4 regions of the Pseudoalteromonas lipolytica genome follow, and region 1 is predicted to be linked to each of the others. Evidence: predicted binding sites of a transcription regulator. Region 1 holds the regulator's gene; each other region holds the start of a gene.

What was found. The regulator sigma-54, encoded in region 1, starts transcription at its own class of promoters, with help from an activator protein. The targets are predictions, from matches to a motif close to GTTGGCACGNNNNTNGNNT.
Region 2: a site for sigma-54 is predicted at 2,940-2,958, ahead of flgB (flagellar basal body rod protein FlgB). Genes of this name have one in related genera too.
Region 3: a site for sigma-54 is predicted at 2,791-2,809, ahead of D0907_RS04030 (BON domain-containing protein). Genes of this name have one in related genera too.
Region 4: a site for sigma-54 is predicted at 2,043-2,061, ahead of D0907_RS12290 (CsbD family protein). Genes of this name have one in related genera too.

Annotation. Positions count from the first base shown of each region.
Region 1 covers NZ_CP032090.1:518,919-524,588, forward strand. The annotation lists gene rapZ (RNase adapter RapZ) at 1-841, opposite strand, end outside; gene ptsN (PTS IIA-like nitrogen regulatory protein PtsN) at 842-1,294, opposite strand; gene hpf (ribosome hibernation promoting factor) at 1,298-1,585, opposite strand; gene D0907_RS02435 (RNA polymerase factor sigma-54) at 1,612-3,108, opposite strand; gene lptB (LPS export ABC transporter ATP-binding protein) at 3,223-3,948, opposite strand; gene lptA (lipopolysaccharide transport periplasmic protein LptA) at 3,945-4,466, opposite strand; gene lptC (LPS export ABC transporter periplasmic protein LptC) at 4,456-5,010, opposite strand; gene kdsC (3-deoxy-manno-octulosonate-8-phosphatase KdsC) at 5,007-5,558, opposite strand; gene D0907_RS02460 (KpsF/GutQ family sugar-phosphate isomerase) at 5,561-5,670, opposite strand, start outside.
Region 2 covers NZ_CP032090.1:1,022,152-1,027,821, forward strand. The annotation lists gene flgM (flagellar biosynthesis anti-sigma factor FlgM) at 1-147, opposite strand, end outside; gene flgA (flagellar basal body P-ring formation chaperone FlgA) at 227-931, opposite strand; gene D0907_RS04610 (chemotaxis protein) at 1,074-2,006, shown strand; gene D0907_RS04615 (CheR family methyltransferase) at 2,028-2,858, shown strand; gene flgB (flagellar basal body rod protein FlgB) at 2,992-3,402, shown strand; gene flgC (flagellar basal body rod protein FlgC) at 3,405-3,836, shown strand; gene D0907_RS04630 (flagellar hook assembly protein FlgD) at 3,850-4,533, shown strand; gene flgE (flagellar hook protein FlgE) at 4,584-5,670, shown strand, end outside.
Region 3 covers NZ_CP032090.1:877,922-883,591, forward strand. The annotation lists gene radA (DNA repair protein RadA) at 8-1,393, shown strand; gene D0907_RS04025 (hypothetical protein) at 1,439-2,371, shown strand; gene D0907_RS04030 (BON domain-containing protein) at 2,417-2,746, opposite strand; gene srmB (ATP-dependent RNA helicase SrmB) at 2,964-4,190, opposite strand; gene D0907_RS04040 (tRNA1(Val) (adenine(37)-N6)-methyltransferase) at 4,267-4,965, shown strand; gene D0907_RS04045 (hypothetical protein) at 5,020-5,670, opposite strand, start outside.
Region 4 covers NZ_CP032090.1:2,726,295-2,731,964, forward strand. The annotation lists gene hrpB (ATP-dependent helicase HrpB) at 1-1,862, opposite strand, end outside; gene D0907_RS12290 (CsbD family protein) at 2,100-2,297, shown strand; gene D0907_RS12295 (GGDEF domain-containing protein) at 2,376-3,416, opposite strand; gene metH (methionine synthase) at 3,642-5,670, opposite strand, start outside.

The sequences.
Region 1 (5,670 bases):
TATCTTGCTCGCGGTGGCGTATTTTCACGTTTGCGTGACTTTTCGAAAAGCTCTCACCAATGGTTTGCGCTAAGTAAACCGAGCGATGTTGTCCACCTGTGCAGCCAATCGCAATGGTTAAATAACTGCGATTATTTCGCTCTAAGTGAGGGAGCCATGTTTGTACAAAGGTTTGAATTTGCCATGTAAACTTTTGCACTATGCTGTGACTAGCAAGGTAATCTTTTACTGGTTGGTCTAAGCCTGTCAGTGGTTTTAGATCCGGTTCCCAGTGTGGATTCGGTAAAAAGCGAGCATCAAATACGTAATCAGCTTCTTTTGGAATGCCGTGCTTAAAGCCAAACGACATAAAAGTAATAATGAGCTTTTTGTCTTTTTTACCCAGTATTTTTTCGCGAATAGATTCGGCAAGCTGATGCACGCTGAGATCGGTCGTATCAATCATAAAATCGGCACGGGTGATCAAAACATCCAGTAATACTTTTTCTTGTTTAATCGCTAAATCAAGCGGCAGCGAGTCAATCGATAATGGGTGTAAGCGGCGAGTTTCAGAGAACCGTTTGATTAGTGTTTGATCATCACTATCTAAATAAAACAACGTGGGTTTTGCAAAGCCCGGTAAATACTCAAGAATATCGTTAAATTCTTGCTGTTCTTTCGGCAGGTTACGCACATCGATACTTACAGCAATTTTGTCGTAATTATCTGACACACTGCGTACTAACGAAGGAAGTAGGTTTACAGGAATATTATCAACGCAGTAATAGCCTAAGTCTTCAAGTACTCGTAAAGCGACCGATTTACCTGAACCAGAGCGACCGCTGATAATAATTAATTCCATTTATGCCTCTGATGCAATGACTTTAAACAGATCACTATCTGTTTTAGCACTGCGTAGCTGTTTACAAAATTCTTTGTCTTTAAGTCTATCAGCAATTGTTGATAAGGTCTTTAGATGAAGTTGACAGTCACCATCTGGTACGATGAGTGCGACAAAAATATCCACTGGACGATTATCAATTGCATCAAAATTTATAGGTGACTCACTCACAATTACAAATGCGTGTGGCTGATCTGCACCGCTCATACGACCATGTGGAATCGCAATACCTCGGCCAATACCCGTGCTGCCCAATTTTTCTCTGTTCAATAGGGCATTGAGTATATCTTGCTGAGATAAATGAGGGAGCTGCTCATGAGCCAGTTCGCTGATAAATTCGAGAATTCTTTTTTTGCTATTAAAAAGGACCGCAGCTTTGCTGCAGTCCTGGTTAGTAAGTGAACTAAGTTTCATAATTTAGTGTCGAGCTAATTTCTCTTTGTGTTTAATTACTTGACGATCAAGTTTATCGATTAACGAGTCGATGGCTGCATACATATCTTGGTGTTCAGTAGAGGCAAATAACTCGCCTCCGTTTACATGTAAAGTTGCTTCTGCTTTTTGGCTTAGTTTTTCTACATCTAGAATGACATGAACATTATTAATGTGGTCAAAATGCCTTTCTAGTTTCGCAAACTTGGTGTTTACATAGTCTCTTAATGAATCTGTGATTTCTACATGACGACCAGTTAAATTTAGTTGCATAAGCATTTTCCTTCTATGTAAAACGTCTAAATCAGACTCTTACGCTGATTCGACGGAGGTATTGCTAGAGACTCTCGATATTTTGCTATTGTCCGTCTAGCTACTTTAATTCCTTGCTCAGCCAATATATCTGCAATTTTGCTATCACTCAATGGTTTAGCTGTGTTTTCTGCGGCGATTAGCTTTTTGATTAAAGCGCGAATTGCCGTAGATGAACACTCACCCCCATTTTCAGTGCTTACATGGCTGGAGAAGAAATATTTCAACTCAAAAATTCCCCGCGGGGTATGCATGTATTTTTGTGTTGTTACTCGCGAAATTGTTGATTCATGCATTTCGACCATTTCTGCGACATCATTTAATACCATGGGTTTCATGGCCTCAGGACCATGTTCAAAGAAAGCCTGTTGTTGTTGAACAATACAGTTAGTCACTTTTAATAACGTGTCATTACGGCTTTCTAAGCTTTTAATAAACCATTTTGCTTCTTGTAAATGAGAGCGAATAAATTGGCTATCACTGCTTGATTTTACAGAACGTGACATCGCCGCATAGTGGCTATTCACTCTGATTTTCGGCATGCAGTCTGGGTTTAGTTCAACTACCCAACGGCCTTTTATTTTTTTTACGGATACATCGGGTATCACGTATTCAGACTCTTCTCTAACAATGGTATCCGCAGGCTTTGGATTTAAGCTGTGGATCAATGTCATGACTTCTTTCAGCTCACTTTCTTTAAGCTTAGTCTTTTTCATCAAAGTGCGATAGTCACGACTCGCTAATAATTCAATATGTTCTGATAACACCATTTTAGTTTCAGCTAAATAGGGGGTGTCAGCATCGAATTGGCGTAATTGAATACACAAACATTCTTGTAAACTACGGGCGCCAATACCGACAGGATCGAATAATTGGATTCTTTTTAAGACAGCTTCGACTTCATCAAGTTCGATTTCTTCTTCATCGTTATTTTGATTGAAGCTTTCAACAATGTCTTCGCAGCTTACGGTTAAAATACCCGAATCATCAATTGCCTCAACAATCGCAACGGCAATCGCTTCGTCTGTTGGGCTGAATGGAGTCAGTTGTAACTGCCACATTAGGTATTCGTGGAGAGTTTCGGTTGATGCGCCTTGGTAAATTGATTCATCTTCAGGCATTGGACCTGAGGAACTTGATGGGGCAGCACTCATGTACTCATCCCACGTAACATCCATTGCTAAGTCGTCACTTACGGTGTCTTTGTTGAGGGCATCACTGCTTTCTTGCTCGTACTCGCTTGCAGCTTCGTCAGCCGACGCGCTTAGTTGGGTATCGTCAGATTCGGCTTTCTGCTCGTTCTTGCCAATACTCTCTTCTGCATAATCTGCTTCTTCAACTTCAAGCAAAGGGTTAGAGTCTAACGCTTCTTGAATTTCTTGCTGGAGATCCAATGTACTGAGCTGCAACAAACGGATAGCCTGTTGCAGTTGTGGAGTCATTGTAAGTTGCTGGCCCATGCGCAGCTGTAATGATTGCCTCATGTATCCCTAACAATCCTTTTTAGTCTTATCAAACAATAGCACGATGCCGTTAACTATTTATTTGATTTATTGTCATTGTTATAAGTCTAGCAGATGCTCTAGTCGGTGGCGTATTTAAAGCCTGAATTGCTCGCCTAGATACACATCGCGTACAGTTTGGTCGGCTAACACATGTTCAGGTGTACCTGATGCAATTAGCTCCCCATGAGAAACAATGTAGGCTTTTTCACAAACATCAAGGGTTTCTCTCACATTGTGGTCAGTAATTAATACACCAATACCACGATTTTTTAAGTGCTCAATAATTTTCTTTATATCTAACACTGAAATAGGATCAACACCAGCAAAAGGCTCATCGAGCAAAATAAATTTAGGGTCAGCGGCCAGTGCGCGTGCTATTTCAACACGACGGCGTTCACCCCCTGACAATGCCATACCTTGGCTGTCACGAATGTGTTGAATGCTAAATTCATCAAGTAAGCTGTTAAGTGTTTCTTCGCGGCCTTGTTTATTGAGATCTTTACGGGTCTCTAAAATGGCCATTAAGTTTTGATAAACAGTCAGTTTTCTAAAAATCGATGATTCTTGTGGCAAATAGCCAATACCTAAGCGAGCGCGGCTGTGCATTGGCAATAAGGTGATGTCGTTATCATCAATGCTTATTTTACCTTTGTCACTGGGCACTAATCCCACAATCATGTAAAAGGTGGTTGTTTTACCTGCGCCATTTGGCCCAAGTAAACCGACAATGCTGCCAGCTTCTACCTCAAGGCCTACATTTTTTACAACTTGGCGACCCTTATAGCTTTTAGCTAATAGCTCTGCTTTTAGTGTGCTCATGGCTGGCCTTCATCGTTCTTTTTGTTATCAACAGGCACTAAAATAGTGTGTACACGATCGGTCGAGTTTTCATCTTTCTCGGCACTTATCAGTTGCTGTTCCATATCGTATGTAATGCTCTTGGCACTGACTTTTTGGCCTGCTTGAGTCACTTGTGCATTGCCAACGAGTGTTAATAAGCGTTTAGCAACATCGTATCGAACTTCTTCAGCACTGGCGCTCATAATAGTGCCGTCAGCTTGTTTTTCTTCAAAGTAAGCGGGCTTTCCTGTGGCAATAATTAATTCAACCGTGCCTTCAACTTCACCTGCATGTGCTTCGAGTCGATCCGCTGTAATACGACGGTTACCATGTATGATCTCGACATTATCTTCGAAGATACCAATGCCATTTTTTAGCTGACCTTCTTGGCGATCAGAGCTAATGCTGATTGGTGTGCCAGCCTGCTCAGCAGCTGCGCCAGAAAACGCAATCAATAAGCTTGGGATCAGGAGTAATTTCTTAAGTTTATTGGTCATAGTATATGGTTCGTGTATGGTTAGTTAACTCAACAATTTCGGCTTTTAAATCGGCTTTTAAACCTTTACCGGTAATTTTTAAATTCGGTCCTGTCAGCGTGACAGGTTGCTTAGAAAACATGGTCATTTTGTCAATGTCGATGTTAATGTTCTCAGCTTTAATATCTTCGATCATGCCATTATGGGTAAGGTTTTTAGCAACCACATCCCCTTCGAATACAAGCTGATCGTTTTCATATAACGTGGCTTCTTTGGCTTTTACTTGCCAAACTTGCTGATCACCGTAAATGGTGAAAATGGGTTGCTCAAAAAAGGTAAACCCGAGCTGTTGATACAGCTCCATTTTAGCTGCGGCCACTTTATGACTGATTTTACCTTGATCATCATAGGCTGTTTGCTTTAATGCGATTGCGGTGTAATCAGGTGTAGCGATAATCTCGTCTTCACTGAGCACTGTGTTTGTCGGTTGATTAAAGTACGGATACCATAACCAAACCATGCTACAAACAAAAACAATACTTAGTAAAATACGGGCTATATTCATGCGCTCGTTCCATCGCTAGTTAGCGGTTTGCCATTTTCTAGCATTAATAAATCAGTTAGTTCACGCACAGCTCCAAAGCCACCAGGTAACAGGGTGGTGTAATGAGCCAGTTTTTTGATTAATGGATGAGCATCATTAACAGCAACGGCAAATCCGACTTTTTCCATAACCGGTAAGTCTGGACCATCGTCACCAATATAGGCAATTTGCTCATCTGTTAAGCTAAGTTTATCTTTTAACTCTTGATAAGCAATGAGCTTATTCTCTTGGCCCTGATAAATATGTTGTACCGTAAGGCTAGTCATTCGCTGCTGAACTATTTGTGAATGGCGTCCCGTGATTACGGCCACCTGAAAACCACTATTGATAAGGGCTTTAATGCCGAATCCATCTTTTGTATTGAAAGCTTTAAGCTCTTCGCCTTGATTGCCCAAATAAATACGGCCATCTGAAAAAACACCATCAATATCACAAATAAGCAGTTTTATTTTTTGAGCACGTTGACTCACGTCTGTGCTTACTGGTTGGTAAAGCTCAGCAAATGTCATGCTTAAAGTACTCCTGCTTTTAAAAGGTCTTGCATGTTAAGCGCGCCAATGGGGGTGTTGCTTTTGTCGATTACAATCAAACCATTAATACGTTTACGTTCCATAATATTAA
Region 2 (5,670 bases), 500 kb from region 1:
TAAGCTTACCGAATCTGCACTTGCTTTTGGCGCTGTCGATTTTGCCGCTGCCGCGTTAGCGTTATCTTTTTGTAAATCAAGATTTTTTTGCTTGGTATTCGTCAACACAGAAGTTTGTTGTTGACCATTATTGACATTGCTTACCATAATTTTTGACCTATACATTACCCAACATATGCCTATATATCGGCGGGCACAGCGGATACTTTAGCATAAATATAAAAAATTAAATATTCACTTGCACAGACTCAACACCATCCACACGTGCATTTAATACTTTACCTGATTTTTTGTTTTTTACACGTACTAATTCGTCTAATGTGCCATCTTCAAGCGCAATACCTGTTGTTTTGATCCTCAAGCCACGCAGTGAAGCATAAATAGTCACATTGTCGCCTTTACACACCATGCAAACATGGCTCATTACAATAGGCACACCACTGCGAATATTGCGCTTGCTACGACTGCCGACAAGCATTGATTTTTCTTGAACATATTGCGTTCTTACAAACTGCTTAGGTTTCATCTCTAAGCGCAAATGCTCTGCTCTAATTACTTCACCGCGTGCTAAATTGGTTGTTACGACAACAACGGGTTCCAGCTCAATAATGCGAACATGCACATATTGAGTCCAACTATTTATGTCATCGCATTTAAGTTGTACGGTAACCTGCCGATTAAAAGGAGGTTCTGTCGGTAATGTTTTATTTAATGGCGATTCACACAATCTTTCTGGAATACGGCTATCAAGTGGTAATGCACTTACTTGCGGTGCCGTATCGAGATCGGGGATCTGCTCGCTGACAAAATCAATAGCGATTTGTTGAAGTTGCTCGTTATTATACACTTCAGCTTGTAGATGCGTGGCAAATAACAAGCTAGAAAGAAAATAAAAAACACTGTATCTTCGGCTTTTTTTTAACAAACTCATATTGTTTCGACTATGCTTATTGTTGAAAACAAGGTATAAATATTTTGCGTCAAAAAACAGACGCTTCGTAACCTTATGTAGCTTTAACACAAAGTAAGCAATTATTGTTCCGGCTCTGGTTGTTTATCTTTAGGAGATTGAAATGGCAGGCATTTTAGACTCAGTAAACCAGCGTACACAGTTGGTTGGGCAAAACCGCCTTGAATTACTATTATTCAAACTCAGAGGGCGACAACGCTTTGGTATTAACGTGTTTAAAGTAAGAGAGGTTCTACAATGTCCACCGCTTACAAACATGCCAAAATCGAATGCTTATATTCGTGGTGTTGCACACATTCGTGGTCAAACCATTTCTGTTATCGATTTATCAATGGCTGTTGGCGGTCCTGCCATTGAAAATATCAAAGATAGTTTTATTATCATTGCGGAATACAATCGTTCAGTGCAAGGGTTCTTAGTCGGTGGCGTAGAGCGCATCGTTAATATGAACTGGGAAAAAATTATGCCGCCACCTTCAGGTGCAGGGCGTTACTCTTATTTAACCGCGGTCACTGAAATAGAAAACGAACTGGTAGAAATCTTAGACGTCGAGAAGATCCTTAACGAAATTTGCCCTGTTAACACTGAAGTAAGTGCGGATGTGATTGGTGAGGGAGAAATCCAAAAAGATTTAGGGGAGCGAATCGTTTTTATTGCTGATGACTCGGCCGTTGCGCGTAATCAGGTAAAACGTGCGTTAGAACCTCTCGGTGTACAAACTGAACTCGCTAAAAATGGTAAAGAAGCTTTAATACGCTTACGTGAAATAGCAGAACTTGATTGTGTAAATAATATTACTGAGCGAGTTGGCTTGTTAATTTCAGACGTTGAAATGCCAGAAATGGATGGCTACACCTTAACCGCAGAAATTAAGGCCGATCCAAAATTATCACCTTTGCATGTAATCTTGCATACATCACTCAGTGGTGTTTTTAATCAAGCGATGATAGAAAAAGTGGGTGCCGATGATTTTATTGCAAAATTTAACCCAGACGAATTAGCGACTGCCGTTAAAAAGTGGGTTCATTGTGATTAATTATTTATAGGTGGTATTACTTTGGAAAATAAGCACTTACAACAAAGCGAATACGATCAGTTCCGCTCTTTTTTAGAGCAACAATGTGGCATTGTACTAGGCGATAACAAACTTTATTTAGTGAAAAGTCGCTTGGCGCCATTGATGGCGCGTTTTAATGTTGAGTCATTGTCACAGTTGGTAAGTAAAACCTTGAGTCCTCACGAGAGGCAGCTTCGTGCCGCAGTGGTTGATGCAATGACAACAAACGAAACTTTGTGGTTTCGTGATCAATACCCATTTGAATTGCTTAAAACTAAACTTTTCCCTGAATTCAAAGAATTGCGTCGTCCAATTAAAATTTGGTCAGCGGCAAGTTCATCAGGTCAAGAACCGTATTCTATTGCCATGTCGGTTGCTGAGTTTCAATCTAAGCAACCTGGCGTTTTAAAAATGGGCGCACAAATTATCGGCACAGATATTTCTAATACTATGCTTGATATGTGCAAAAACGCAGAATATGACTCACTGGCTTTGGCACGTGGCCTGTCTGTTGAAAGACGTCAAAAGTTTTTTAAAGACAGTGGTAACGGTATGGCTCAAGTAGTTGATCCAATAAAGAAAATGGTCAGTTTTAGGCATTTAAACTTATTGGATTCGTATGCCTTGATGGGTAAATTTGATATTATTTTTTGCCGTAATGTATTGATCTACTTTGCACCCGAAGTAAAAGCAAAAATTATCGCGCAATTTGCGCAAGCACTTAATCCAAAAGGGTACCTGTTTTTAGGCGCTTCAGAGTCAATGGCTGGCCTTAGTGACAGTTTTGATATGGTGCGATGTAATCCGGGTATCATCTACCAGAAAAAGTAATCTTTCCTTAGCAACCTAGTTCTTAGGTTGCTAATTTCATTATATATCAACACCTTAATTATAAAATAATCATGCTTAATTTTTGGCTTACCTTTTGCATTAGCTAAGGAGAGTCAAATTTTTGGAGATGGTTATGGCTATCAGTTTTGATAAAGCATTCGGTGTGCATCCTCATGCCATGTTGATCCGTTCACAACGCGCTGAGTTATTAGCGACAAATATCGCTAATGCTGATACGCCGGGCTATAAAGCGAAAGATGTCGATTTTGCATCCGCATTAAAAGCGGCAAAAAGCAACCAGCACGGCGGCAATAGCATGGTAAGAACGGATGAGAAACACCTTGCCGGTGGCAGTCGATTTGTTGGTAATTCAGAAATGTTTCGTACGCCAAATCAAGCAGATACAGGTGATGGTAACTCTGTTGATATACAAGTGGAACGAAACTTGTATGTACAAAACTCATTAGAGTATCAGGCAAGCCTGCAATTTATGAGTAGTAAAATTAAAGGCCTTAAAAAAGCCCTCGGTAGTCAAGGAGCTTAATCATGAGTTTATATAATGTTTTTGATATTTCGGGCACGGGTATGAGCGCACAAAATGTTCGCTTAAATACCACAGCAAGTAATATTTCGAATGCAAATACAATTAGCTCAAGCCAAGACCAGACATACCGAGCGCGCCATCCTGTGTTTGCTGCTGAACTTACAAAAGCGTCAGCATCGCAAAGTAATCCGCAGGGCTCTTCTGTTGGCGTTAAAGTATTAGGCATTGTAGAGAGCGATAAGCCGCTACAAATAGAATACAACCCGAATCACCCCAGCGCGGATGAAAATGGGTATATCTATAAACCAAATGTCAACGTTGTAGAAGAAATGGCTAATATGATTTCTGCCTCTCGCTCTTACCAAACAAATGTGCAAGTTGCTGATGCAGCTAAGCAAATGTTAAGTAAAACACTGTTGTTAGGACAACGGTAATCGAGGATAAGTTATGAGTAACGACATCAGCTCTGCATCATCATCCTATATGGATAGCTTGCGTTGGAATGAGACAAACACGCCAACAGCAAAAGAAGACAGTAATACACTGTCTCAAGAAGATTTCTTTTCGTTGTTAACGCAGCAGTTGTCGTTTCAAGATCCGAGCAATCCTGCTGATAACGATCAAATGATTGCGCAAATGACGAACTTTACCATGGCAGAAGGTATTTCAAATTTAAACACAAAATTTGAGTCACTCACTGCATCCATGACATCAAATTCGGCATTACAAGCGTCAACGTTAGTGGGTAAGCAAGCATTGCTTGAGTCAGAGACTATTGACTTTGATGGCGAAAATTTAGCTAAAGGTTCCGTTGTGGCAGAAACAACTGTTGAATCTCTTACGTTAAGAATCACTGATTCGACGGGACAATTAGTTCGCACTATTGATTTAGGATCGAAATCTGCCGGTGCTCACCGTTTCGAGTGGGATGGTAAAGATGGTGAGGGCAATGTTCTTCCTGAAGGCGAATACAATATTAGCGCTGAAGGCTTCGTAAATGGAGACTACAGCAGCATGCCTCTGGCAACCTTTAAGAACATTGAAAGTGTCAATATTAATGGCAGCAGCGGCATTATCGTAAATACAAAAGAGGGTGCGGTTAGGCTAACTGATATAGCTGAAATCGCATAATTAAAAAGGTTTGGGTTAGCTTAGGCTAAGAGATAGGTTAGAGGTGAGTTATGAGCTTCAATATTGCATTAACAGGTTTAGCAGCCGCACAAAAAGATTTAGACGTAACGGCAAATAATATTGCCAACGTAAACACAACGGGCTTTAAAGAGTCGCGTGCTGAGTTTGCTGATGTGTACGCATCGTCAGTATTTAGTTCTGGTAAAACAAAAAACGGCGACGGTGTTAAAACAGCAACGGTTGCACAACAGTTTCACCAAGGGTCGTTATCATTCACAAATAACTCACTTGATTTAGCAATCACAGGGGAAGGTTATTTTGCGATGAGTGATGACATCGCATCACAAGACTTTACATATACGCGTGCGGGTGCATTTAAATTAAATGCAGATAACTTTGTTGTTGATGCCAATGGTAACTACTTGCAAGGTTTCCCTGTTGACCCATCAACGGGTAATACGACGTCGGTAAGTTTAAGTACTACTTCACCGATTCAAATTCCTGATGCTTCAGGTTCGCCTCGTCATACGAGTAATATCTACAGCTCAATGAATTTAGACGCACGTGTCGATACGCCAACAACGACAACCTTTGATCCAACTGATAGCACGAGCTATAACTCGTCTACTTCAACAACTGTTTATGACTCATTAGGTGAGCCGCATGTTGTACAGTTATTTTTTGTAAAGCAAGACCCTACAGCAACGCCAAATACGTGGGAAGTGTACGCCACAATGGATGGTCAAGCGTTTGATGCTTCAGGTGCTGCAACGGGCACAGGTGCACACACGCCAATTGATACACTTGAGTTCACGGCGGCGGGTTTACCGAACGTAACCGCTCCAGAAACCACATTTGATGACATTATTTTGCCTTCAGATGCTTCGACAGGTTTATCGACACTACTTGGTAATGGCGCACAGTTCCCGAATGAAATCACGGTTAATTGGCGTGATGAAGCAGGCACCGCTAATAAAGTGCCTACGCAATACGCTAGTAACTTTGAAGTAAAAGCACTTGAGCAAGATGGTGCGACAGTCGGTCGTTTAGCGGGCATTGATATTGGTGCAGATGGAAAAGTAGTTGCTTCATACAGCAATGGCGATACTTCATTCTTAGGCCAAGTGGCTATGGTGC
Region 3 (5,670 bases), 360 kb from region 1:
AGGCCGAATGGCAAAATCAGCAAAAATCGAATTTGTCTGCACAGAGTGCGGCATGAACTATCAGCGCTGGCAAGGACAGTGTAAGTGCGGTGCATGGAACACGCTAGCAGAATTTAAGCCCTCAGCCGGACAGTCAAAACAAGCGGCAAGCCGTGCCGTGGTTGCAGGCTACGCAGGCGGTGTTGGCGGCGGCTCAAAAAAAATTAATGAAGTCGAAACCGCCGAAGCAGAAAAACGCTTAACCGACATTGGTGAGTTAGACCGTGTATTAAGTGGCGGTGTGACCACCGGTTCCGTAAATATTATTTCGGGCGATCCAGGGGCTGGAAAAACGACATTATTGTCAGATTTAATTGCTCGCATGTCGAAAGTGATGCCGTCACTTTATTGTACGGCAGAAGAGTCATTATCGCAGTTTAAAAACCGTGTAAACCGACTGCGTTTAGATTATAACCCTGATGAGCTTTATTTACTGTCAGAAACCAGCGTTGAAGCAATTATTGAAGAGCTTGATAAGAACAAGATTAAGTTTGCGGTGATCGATTCAATTCAAGCGGTTGTGACAGAAGCCGCTAATGGCAGCCCAGGCTCTCCTTCACAAGTTAAAAGTGCAGCACAAGCACTCACTCAATATTGTAAGCAAAATGACGTCACCATGTTCATTATTGCTCACGTAAATAAAAACAACGAAATCGCAGGCCCGCAAACCTTAGTGCATATTGTTGATGCGCTGCTGCATATTGATACCAACGATGGGCAAATTCGTACCTTACGTGCCAATAAAAACCGTTTTGGCGATATTGATACCGTCGGTATTTTTAGAATGTGTGAGCGCGGTATGCTCAGTGTTGACAACCCAAGCGAAATATTTTTATCGGGGTCAAGCACCGAATCGCCGGGATCGGCTATTACATGTATTCGTAAAGGTAATCGTAATTTATTGTTAGAGATTCAGTGCTTAACCACAGAAACCGAGGCTGAGTTTCCGCAACGAGTGTGTGTTGGCTTAAATATGAATCGTATCAAAATGCTCACAGGGATTTTGCGTAAACACACCAAGACTAAAATCTTTCATGACACGTTTTTTAATATTGTCGGTGGCCTAAAAATTGATGAGTCTGAAACCTGTATCGACTTAGCATTAGTTACGGCATTGTTGAGTAGTTTGAATGAATTTGTTGTGCCAAGAACCACCTGTATTATGGGCGAATTAAGCTTAAATGGTGACGTTAGGCCCATCGACAGTGGGGTGCCGCGAGTAAAAGAAGCCGCTCAGCATGGTTTCACTGAAATTTTTATTCCATATCGTAACTACCATAAATCAATGGAAGGATTGGGCGCAAAAATTACACCTGTTAAAACAGTGCATGAGTTACTGTCTTTAATAAACTAGTTGTAATTTGATAGACTATAAAAAACACCAATCAAAGGAAATAAAATGAAAAAGTTAGTAATTGCAGCCGTTGTTGCTGCAGCTGTAGGTGGCGTCGTTTACGCAAACTATACAGCAACACAGGAAGTGAAAAAGGTTGTTGATAAGCAACTAAGCGCTTTATCAAGCCAAAGTGGTGTAGATATCACTTACAGCGATATTTCAGCAAGCGTGTTCAGTAGCAGCATGCAGTTGTCTGGTATAAATGTGCAAAGCATTGAAGGCGATGAAACCATTGCCACTATCGACAATATTGAAGTGACGGGTTACGAAGTTGATGCGATCCCACCCCACACGGGCTTCGTGATGACAAATTTCCGCTTTAGTGATGAGTTTTTATCGCAACTTCCAGACAGTGCGAATAATAAGCTTGCCGCAACGAGTTACAACGTGAATTCATCGCTTGATTACAACAAAGAGTCAGGTGATAGCAAGTTTGCGCTTAACGTGAAGGCAAACGAAGTGGCTGATGTACGTTTTAATCTTGGTTTAGCAAATTCAACGGCGTTGATGGAAGCATCTTTATCAATCAGCCAAGCACAAAATGCTGCGAATGGGGCTGAGCTCACTTTAGAGCAACAACTACAGCAACAATCAAAAATGATGGCGGCAATGAGCCAATTAGAGCCGCGCAGTATCGAGCTTGAAATCAACGACGACGGTGAACTTAAAACTGTTGTCGAAAGCTTCTTAAAAGCGCAAGGCATGACACTTGATGACCTTGAGCAAGTTGTGGCAATGCAATTACAACAAGCTCCTGTAAGTGCGGAGTTAGACACTGCGATTAAAAACTTTGCCAGTGGTTTATCAAAATTGTCTTTATCGGCACGCCTACCTGAAGGCAAGTCGATGATGCAAATCAACCAGCAAATCATGATGCTGGTTGGTCAGCCTGAAGAGCTTGCGAAATTTATTAATTTAAAAGCCAGTGGTGAATAACCCGCTGACCGCAGCCGTGCGTTAGCTGCAATAACCTTAAAGTGTTCAACTCTCTAGTTTACTCACTTTAAGGTTATTTTTTACATGCCTTACACCCTGACTGTGTTCTAAGAACTTTTGTGCCAGCGCACGTTGAAACCCCGTTTCCGTTGAACCTAATAATTCAATCGTATCGCCACTTACAATAACCTGTAAGTTTTCAATTTTAAAATTGCGGTTATTCGTTAGTTTCTTTAAAGCCACTTGCTGTAATCGCGGTTGCGCCGAAGTACTGGTTGTTAAAACATGGGTGTTGGCACTGACTTGTGTGGCGCAAGCCAATAAAAAAAGACAGCTAAATAAGGTTACGACAACAGATAATTTGAAACGGCTCATACAATTCCCTCGCAATAATGACAGATTGAACTCTGTATGAACAATTACAAATTCTGTTCCAATTTTAGTTTGTTGATTTTTATAGGTTTTATTTTTTTGAAGAAACTGTATGTGAAGTAATTACACATAGTTCAGTAAAAAAGACACGGCAAATAACAGCGATAAAAATGCCGAGACAGGCTCGGCATTTTTATTAACAAGGCTTATTAAGCACGCACTACTTTTTCTTTTTTGGTTTTGCCTTTTTCTTCGCTTTGATCTTTGCTGGATCTTTTTTCTTTTTAGAAGGGATTTTTGCTTCTTTGTGTTGCGGCTCTATCCCTTTGATTACTCGACGCTTTAGTTTTTGTTCGATGTAACGCTCAACTTTGCCTAAAATGGCAACGTCATGCGCTTCGATAAATGAAATCGCGATTCCTTTTTTGCCTGCACGACCAGTACGTCCAATACGGTGAACGTATATGTCTGCGGTGCGAGGCATATCAAAGTTAATCACATGGCTGATATCTGCCACGTCAATACCACGGGCAGCCACATCGGTTGCTACCAATATTTTATTGCGGCCAGAATGGAAGTTCTCCATTGCTTTCATGCGTTTATCTTGTGGCATTTCACCACGTAACCAAGCAACGCGCAGTCCTTCGTTATTTAACGCACCAATTAATGATTCTAGGCGTTCACGGGTCTTAACGAACACTATCGCTTTATGGATATCATCGCCGTTTAAGATATCGACTAACATTTTAAGCTTATGGTTGTAGTCGTCGGCTAAGTGAACCCACTGGTGGATCTTTGCTTTTTCTTTACGCGACGATTCTGCTTCTAGTAGCGCAGGATCATTTAAAATACGCTCAGCGAAAAGCTCAACACTGTCACCTTCAAGTGTGGCTGAAAATAGAAAACATTGACGACGATTTCTGGCTTCATCACAAATACGCAGCATTTCTTTACGAAAGCCCATATCGAGCATGCGGTCGGCTTCGTCTAAAATAAGCATTTCGACATTTTCAGCATGGAAGTTCTCGGTTTCGAGGTATTCCATTAAGCGCCCAGGTGTCGCGATAAGAATGTCGTTATTGTTCTCAAAAATTTCTTTGTGCGTTCCATAGTTAATGCCGCCCGTCACAACACCTATTTTAAGGTGTGTTTGCTCAGCAAGCTGTTCACAATGCTCATGGATTTGATAAGCAAGCTCGCGAGTAGGAGTCATGATAAGTACGCGGGCAAAACCAGGGTCACGACGAGGGAAATCAAGCAAGTATTGAATAGCTGGGATCAAAAACGCGGCTGTTTTACCGGTACCTGTGGGTGCAGATGCCAAAATATCGCGCCCTTGTAATGCTTCAGGGATCGCTTGTTGTTGAATGCTGGTTGGCGTATCAAAACCCATTTTATTAATGGCATTTAACAGCTTGTTATCGATATCAAATTCAGAAAATTGCATAGAGTGACATAAATAGAGGACAATTGGCGTTAATTATACGCGCTATCCAGCTGTTGGTGAATGAAAAGGTGAAAAAATGTCAGGTTTTGTGTTTAAACAGTTTTCGATAGGGCAAACTCACACTGCAATGAAAGTTTCAACAGATGGGATTTTGTTGGGGGCATGGGCACATGTAAGCGATGCTGCACGAATTGTTGATATTGGCACAGGCACCGGGTTGCTTGCTTTAATGGCAAAACAACGTGCGCCGAAGGCGGTTGTTAACGCTATCGAAATAGAGGTTAACGCGTGTATTGATGCTCGCGCTAATTTTGCTAATAGCCCTTGGCCTGACATTATGCTTTATCAAGGGGCTGTGCAGTCTTTTAAAGCAGCAACCCCCTTTGATGCAATTATCACTAATCCACCTTATTTCAATGCCAGCCTTAAAGGCGATAATGCAGCACGCAATACAGCGCGCCACACCGATGGATTGAGTTTTAGCGAATTAATCAAAGCGTGTAGTGCGCTGAGTCATGCACATACTCTGCTCAATGTGATACTGCCTTGTCCTGAGGCCGAGCAATTTATTGCCATTGCAGAGCAAGAAGGCTGGTATTTAAACCACCTGTGTTTAGTTAAAACAACCGAGAAAAAAGCACCCAGTCGCAGTTTAATGTTATTTAGTCAGGTTGCAGCCCCTTTAACGACAACACATTTAACGATTCATGCAAACAGTGGCGCGTACAGTGCTGAATATAGTGCGCTATGCAAGGACTTTTATTTGAAAATGTGACGCATACCAGCCATTAATAGTCCGTCATCACTTTACTCTAAAAGGTCGTATTTGCTATTCACTGATGCTCGCTTGTAGACCATCTTCGCTTACTAATAATGTATAAGAGTGTCCATATGAGGCATGACAAATGGCAACTGATTCATCAACACGCTTACCTTCATCATTCAGTCGAGAGACTTTAATATCATCTGCGCAGTCATCAGTGTGATACCACGTACTTAATTGATTTTGATATAGGTTAACTATTTGATTCTCTATTTTTAAGCGAATGTTTTCGGTGGCAAGAAAGCGGACGGCAAAAAAGCCCTCTTTGTTACTTTGAGTCTGTTTTATGAGCGTTAAACGCAGCTTTTCTCCACTTTGCCAGGCGACAAAATGGTAAGGCTGGTCGTTGTCCACTTGATACATTTGCTCTGCGAAGTTGCTCGCTTCACTGTGATCTTCTACATAAAATGAAATATGGCGTCGTTCATTGTGAAGGTGTGTTATATCAACAGGTAATGAACCTGATGCGAGCGTGTCTACATAATATTGCGCATCACTGACTTCTCTTGCGTTACCAAACAGGTCGGTATTTGCCATGGAGTAGTCAACCTCTAAGGCGGTGGTGTTTATCAGTGTATACTTGTTCTCATATATCTGGTTGCCAAAATCATGACTTTCCTCGACTTCTAACTCATCACACCCTACAAGCAGCGTTGT
Region 4 (5,670 bases), 1.4 Mb from region 1:
TGAAAACCATGCTTGCTAAATAAGTTTAACCACGCTTGAGTGCGCTGAGCTTTATCAAGCGGCTGTTTACTTGGCTGACTTGATACTGTGATAGCCCCTAGTTTTACTTCATCTTGATGGATGAAACGTCCTGTTTTTTCGTCGTATTCACATCGCGTCTGCGATGTGAATAAATGGCCGAGTTCATCTTCAAGTTCACTGGGCACAAACGCCACGCCAGCAAATACGCGACTCCCTTTATGGCCGCCCATGCTGGCAATGGCAATGTAGTCATCGTTATGCCAAAACTCTTCACTTAAATCAGCACCTGCGCCATTGGTAAGTAAGTAACCATTACCGCGTTTTTTCGCCAATCGGTCAGGAAATGCAAACGCCACCAGCAAGGCAAGGTATTGCGTTTTAAGCTCAAAGGCTGCTTTTAATTGCAAACGTGATAACCAATAGTTTAATTGCTGTTTAAACACGGGGTGCGGCTTTGTATGCTGGCTATGCAGCGCCAAATTAAGGTCGGCAGGCATCGTTATGCGGCTTTCGAGTAAGGCGATTAAATACGCCGCTAGCTCATATATACCTGGCATCGTTACTTGTAATTTTTGTGCTTTAATCAGCATATGTGACAACCGAATATCGGCACCAAAGCTGAGCATTTGACTGCCAAGCGGTGTCAGCTTGTCATTTTCATCTATGGCTTCCAGCATTTTCAACAGCGCTGTTGCTTGCTTAATTTGTTGCTTGCTTGGTACATCAAGCAGGCTTAGCTCTTCAAGTGAAGCGCCCCATTGCTTTGCCTCAAGTAATAACTGGCTAATATCACTGGTGAGAATGTCTGGTGCGTCGTGATTATTGCGACGCTCAAAGGTTTGCTTACTCCCTAAGCGATACACCACGCCCGGTTCAATACGCCCTGCGCGACCGGCTCGCTGCACCGCCGATGAGCGCGAAATATTTTGCGTTATAAGCTCTGTAACACCGGTTTTTAAATTAAAGCTGGCTGCACGGCGCTTACCACTGTCAATTACAATACGTATACCTTCGATGGTTAAACTGGTTTCAGCTACATTGGTGGTCAACACAACTTTACGCTTCCCTTTCGTTGTAGGGGCGATTGCAGCTTGTTGTTCTGCTTTGTTTTGTTCACCAAATAAAGTAAACACCTCGCACTGATCTGCAAGGTCGCTTAGTGCTTGCTGCACCCGTAATATTTCGCGCTGTCCGGGTAAAAAAACTAATGCGCTGCCAGCTTGCTCATTGAGCGCTTGTTTAATAATTGCGGGTATATCATCGAGCCATCGGCTTTCGTCTTTGAGTGGAATATACACTTCATCAATCGGGTAACTTCGCCCTTCAGAGGATATTATTGGGCAGTCAAAAAACTCACTGTACCGCTCACCGTCTAAGGTGGCCGACATCAGTAATATTGTTAAGTCGTCTCTCAATGCCGCTTGCGTTTCAAGGGCAAAGGCAAGCGCGGTATCTGCAGCAATTGAACGCTCATGAAACTCATCAAAAATAAGTAAATCAACGCCACTTAGCTCAGGATCGTTTTGCAGCATACGGGTCAGCATACCTTCGGTGACAATCTCAAGCCGAGTGGCGGGGCTCACTTTTGACTCCCCTCGAATACGCAAACCGACACTTTCACCGACTTTTTCGTTTTGTTGGCTCGCCAAATACTGGGCAATATTACGTGCAGCCAGACGTCTTGGCTCTAACATGACAATGTGTTTAAAGTGCCCTTCACGCATTAATGTGAGTGGCAGCCATGTTGATTTACCTGCGCCCGGTGGTGCTTGTAATAAGGCCATAGGGTTATTTTTTATTGTTGTTAGCAGGGATTGATAAATATCTTCAACTGGCAGCACGTCTGGCATCTCTTACTTTCTTTTTGCCCATTGTATCAAAAAACGATGAACAGCCTCTCATTGAATGAAAGAATTACAAGGTTTTCCTTAAAACCCAGTACAAATTGCAGGCGTGTAACACTCTATGTCTAATCATAATAATAAAAACGATGTAATTCAGTTGGTTATATATAAACCATGAATGGCATAACGGTTGCTTTTATTAAAGTGAATGTTTAACAAAGTAAGGAGATTATGATGAACAGCGATCGTTTAGAAGGCAATTGGAAAGAGTTAAAAGGTAAAGCACAACGTAAATGGGGTGAACTTACCGATGGCGATTTAGATAAAATTGAAGGTAGCCGTAAAGAGCTTGTTGGTAAAATCCAACAAAAATACGGCAAATCGAAAGAAGAAGCTGAGAGCGAAGTTAGTGACTTTGAAAATAGTCACTAATTTTGCACATAAAAAGACCCCCAGTAATTGGAATGTCCAACTATTGGGGGTCACTTCATTTTGGCGGTTTTTTATTACCTAAGCAGGTGAATGTGTTTCACTATCTAGCTCAGCAACGGTTTGGTTTTTACCGTGTGATTTAGCAAGGTATAAACACTTATCTGCCACACTTAAACAGTGATCAATGCTCTCGTTAGAAGCCCGCTGATGAAGCCCTATGCTCAGCGTCACTTTAAAATTATGAACCCCTTGTTGAAATGCATGTTGCGCCAATTGCTGGTGAATGTTTTCAGCTAATTGTCTTGCTCTACGCTCATGTCCTTGCGGGGTCACAATAAGGAACTCTTCTCCGCCCCAGCGAGCAACAATGTCTTCTTCGCCACTCACACTTTTGAGAATTGAAGCAATGAAAGTGAGCACATCATCACCAATTTGATGACCATAGGTGTCATTCACTTGTTTAAAGTTATCTACATCAATCAACAAAAAGACAGCCCCTTCGTTAAAACGCGCATCTTGCAAGCATTCCGTAGCATAACGGCGATTAAACAAATCGGTCATGGCATCAATACGGGCTAATTTTTGATTTATTTTTAGTTGCTCAATAAGCTCTCGACTGTACTTATTACGGTAATACTCGTAGAAACCACCAAGAATACAAAGAATCGAAAAACACAGCATGACACGGGTCGTAAAATAATGATTCGGATAGCTGTAATACCCAAGCTTATCGGTGAAGTAAAACAGCACTGAAATCACAATAGCCAGTATGATTAAGTCAAATGCGCCGCGTTTTAAACCTCGTATAAAAAAGGTAACAGGCGATACAATAAATAACCACAAAGGCCCAGTTCCATTATTACCACCCGACACAATCAAAAAGCACATCATCGAGTACAAGGCATAAAGCATTAACACAGCAATAGTTCGGTCGCGATTTTTAAGGACAAAGGGCGATACAAAAACAAAGCCGCCAATAACCAGTAAAAAACTGAGCGTTATGTAGCCATCTTGGTAGCTTGTAACCGACATTACAAAAGAAGTAATGGCACCAATAAATGCAAATACGCGTAAAAATAGCGCTTTATCTTTGTCACTTGCGCTGCTTGAATCAATCACACCTTTACCCTAATTTCCTTGCTTTACACTAATAACTTTAACACAAATATTTAAATTTGAAGGATATTGGCCTCATTTCACATGCTAAATGCTGATTAAAAGGAAGAAAGTATGATTTTAAAGCGCGTTTTAACGGAGGTAGAAATGCAATTTACCTTAAATAAAAACAAAAAAGCACCGTAAGTTAAGTACTTACGGTGCTTTTGAATAGCACGTTATTGCTTTTTACTCTGGCTCATAGCCTAAATTAGGCGATAACCAGCGCTCTGCTTCTTCAAGCGTCATGTTGGTGCGCTTAGCGTAGTCTTCAACCTGATCTTTTTGAATCTGCGCCACGGCATAGTATTTAGAATCCGGGTGAGAAAAATACCAACCAGACACCGCCGCTCCCGGCCACATTGCGTAAGAGCTCGTCAACTTCATACCTATGCGATTTTCAGTATCGAGTAGCTGCCAGATTTTCTTTTTCTCTGTGTGCTCAGGGCACGCAGGGTAACCCGGTGCAGGACGAATACCTTGGTAATTTTCGCGAATAAGCTCATCATTCGATAAGTTTTCATCGCTTGCATAGCCCCAATACTCTTTACGTACCTGCTCATGCAAATACTCCGCAAAAGCCTCTGCTAAACGGTCTGCAACGGCTTTAACCATAATTTTGTTATAGTCATCTTGTTTCGCATCGAAGGCATCAGCAAGGTCGTCTTCTTCAAGCCCTCCGGTTACGGCAAAGGCACCAAAGTAGTCGGGGGTTCCTTTAGGTGCGATGTAATCCGCTAAACAATAATTCGCAAAATCGGTTTTTTCTGTTTGCTGGCGCAGATGGCACGAGGTTGTTAACACGTCTGTACGCGTTTCATCGGTGTAAATTTCAATGTCATCACCCACTCGGTTTGCCGGGAATAAACCTATCACGCCCAGTGGTTGTAGCGCACCTGACTGTTCTAAATCGTCAAGCATCGCATTGGCATCAGCAAATAAGCTTTGCGCTTGCTCACCCACAATTTCATCGTTAAGAATACGCGGATACTTCCCTGCGATTGACCATGTCATGAAATACGGTGTCCAATCGATGTACTGTCTTAACGTGGCAATCGACACATTTTTAAACTCTGTCACTCCGAGCTTTTTAGGCACGGGTGGGGTGTAGTTATCCCAGTCAAGTTGTGCGGCATTATCGCGAGCACGTTGAATGGTGACAGGCTTCGAGCGTGGTTTTTTACGCGATTGCTGTTCACGTACTTTTTCGTACTCCGCTTTGGTTTTTTCTAAAAACGCAGGTTTTAACTCTTTAGACAATAGGCTAGAGACCACACCAACGGCACGACTGGCATTATTTACATACACCACACCTTTATCGTACTGTGGCTCAATTTTCACTGCGGTATGGGCTTTCGAGGTAGTTGCACCCCCAATTAATAAGGGTAAGTCGAAACCACGACGGGTCATTTCTTTAGCAACATGCACCATTTCATCTAATGAGGGCGTAATAAGGCCTGATAAACCGATGATATCGGCTTTTTCGTCAATCGCGGTTTGTAGAATTTTTTCCGCAGGCACCATCACACCTAAATCGATCACGTCGTAGTTATTACATTGCAGTACTACGCCAACAATGTTTTTACCAATGTCGTGTACATCGCCTTTAACGGTCGCCATAACCACTTTTCCGTTCGTGGCACCTTCTTCTTTTTCTGCTTCGATAAAGGGGTCTAGGTAAGCCACTGCGCGTTTCATTACGCGCGCCGATTTAACCACCTGCGGTAAGAACATTTTACCTGCACCAAATAAATCACCCACCACATTCATGCCATCCATCAGCGGGCCTTCAATCACATGAATAGGCTTATCAGCTGCAGCTCGGCACTCTTCAGTGTCTTCGTCGATATACTCAGTAATGCCTTTTACAAGCGCATGTTCTAGGCGCTTTTCAACGGGCCATGTACGCCACTCTAAATCTTCAACTCGCTCAGCTTGCGCCATCCCTGAGTATTTTGGAGCCAGCTCTACAAGGCGCTCACCCGCACCGGAGTCGGTATTCAGTATAACGTCTTCAACGGCTTTTCTAAGCTCAGCCGGAATATCATCATACACAGCCAACTGGCCTGCATTCACAATCCCCATATCCATGCCCGCTTTAATGGCATGGTATAAAAATACTGAGTGGATCGCTTCACGTACGGGGTTGTTACCACGAAACGAGAACGACACGTTTGACACCCCGCCCGACACTTTACAGTACGGTAGGTTTTGCTTT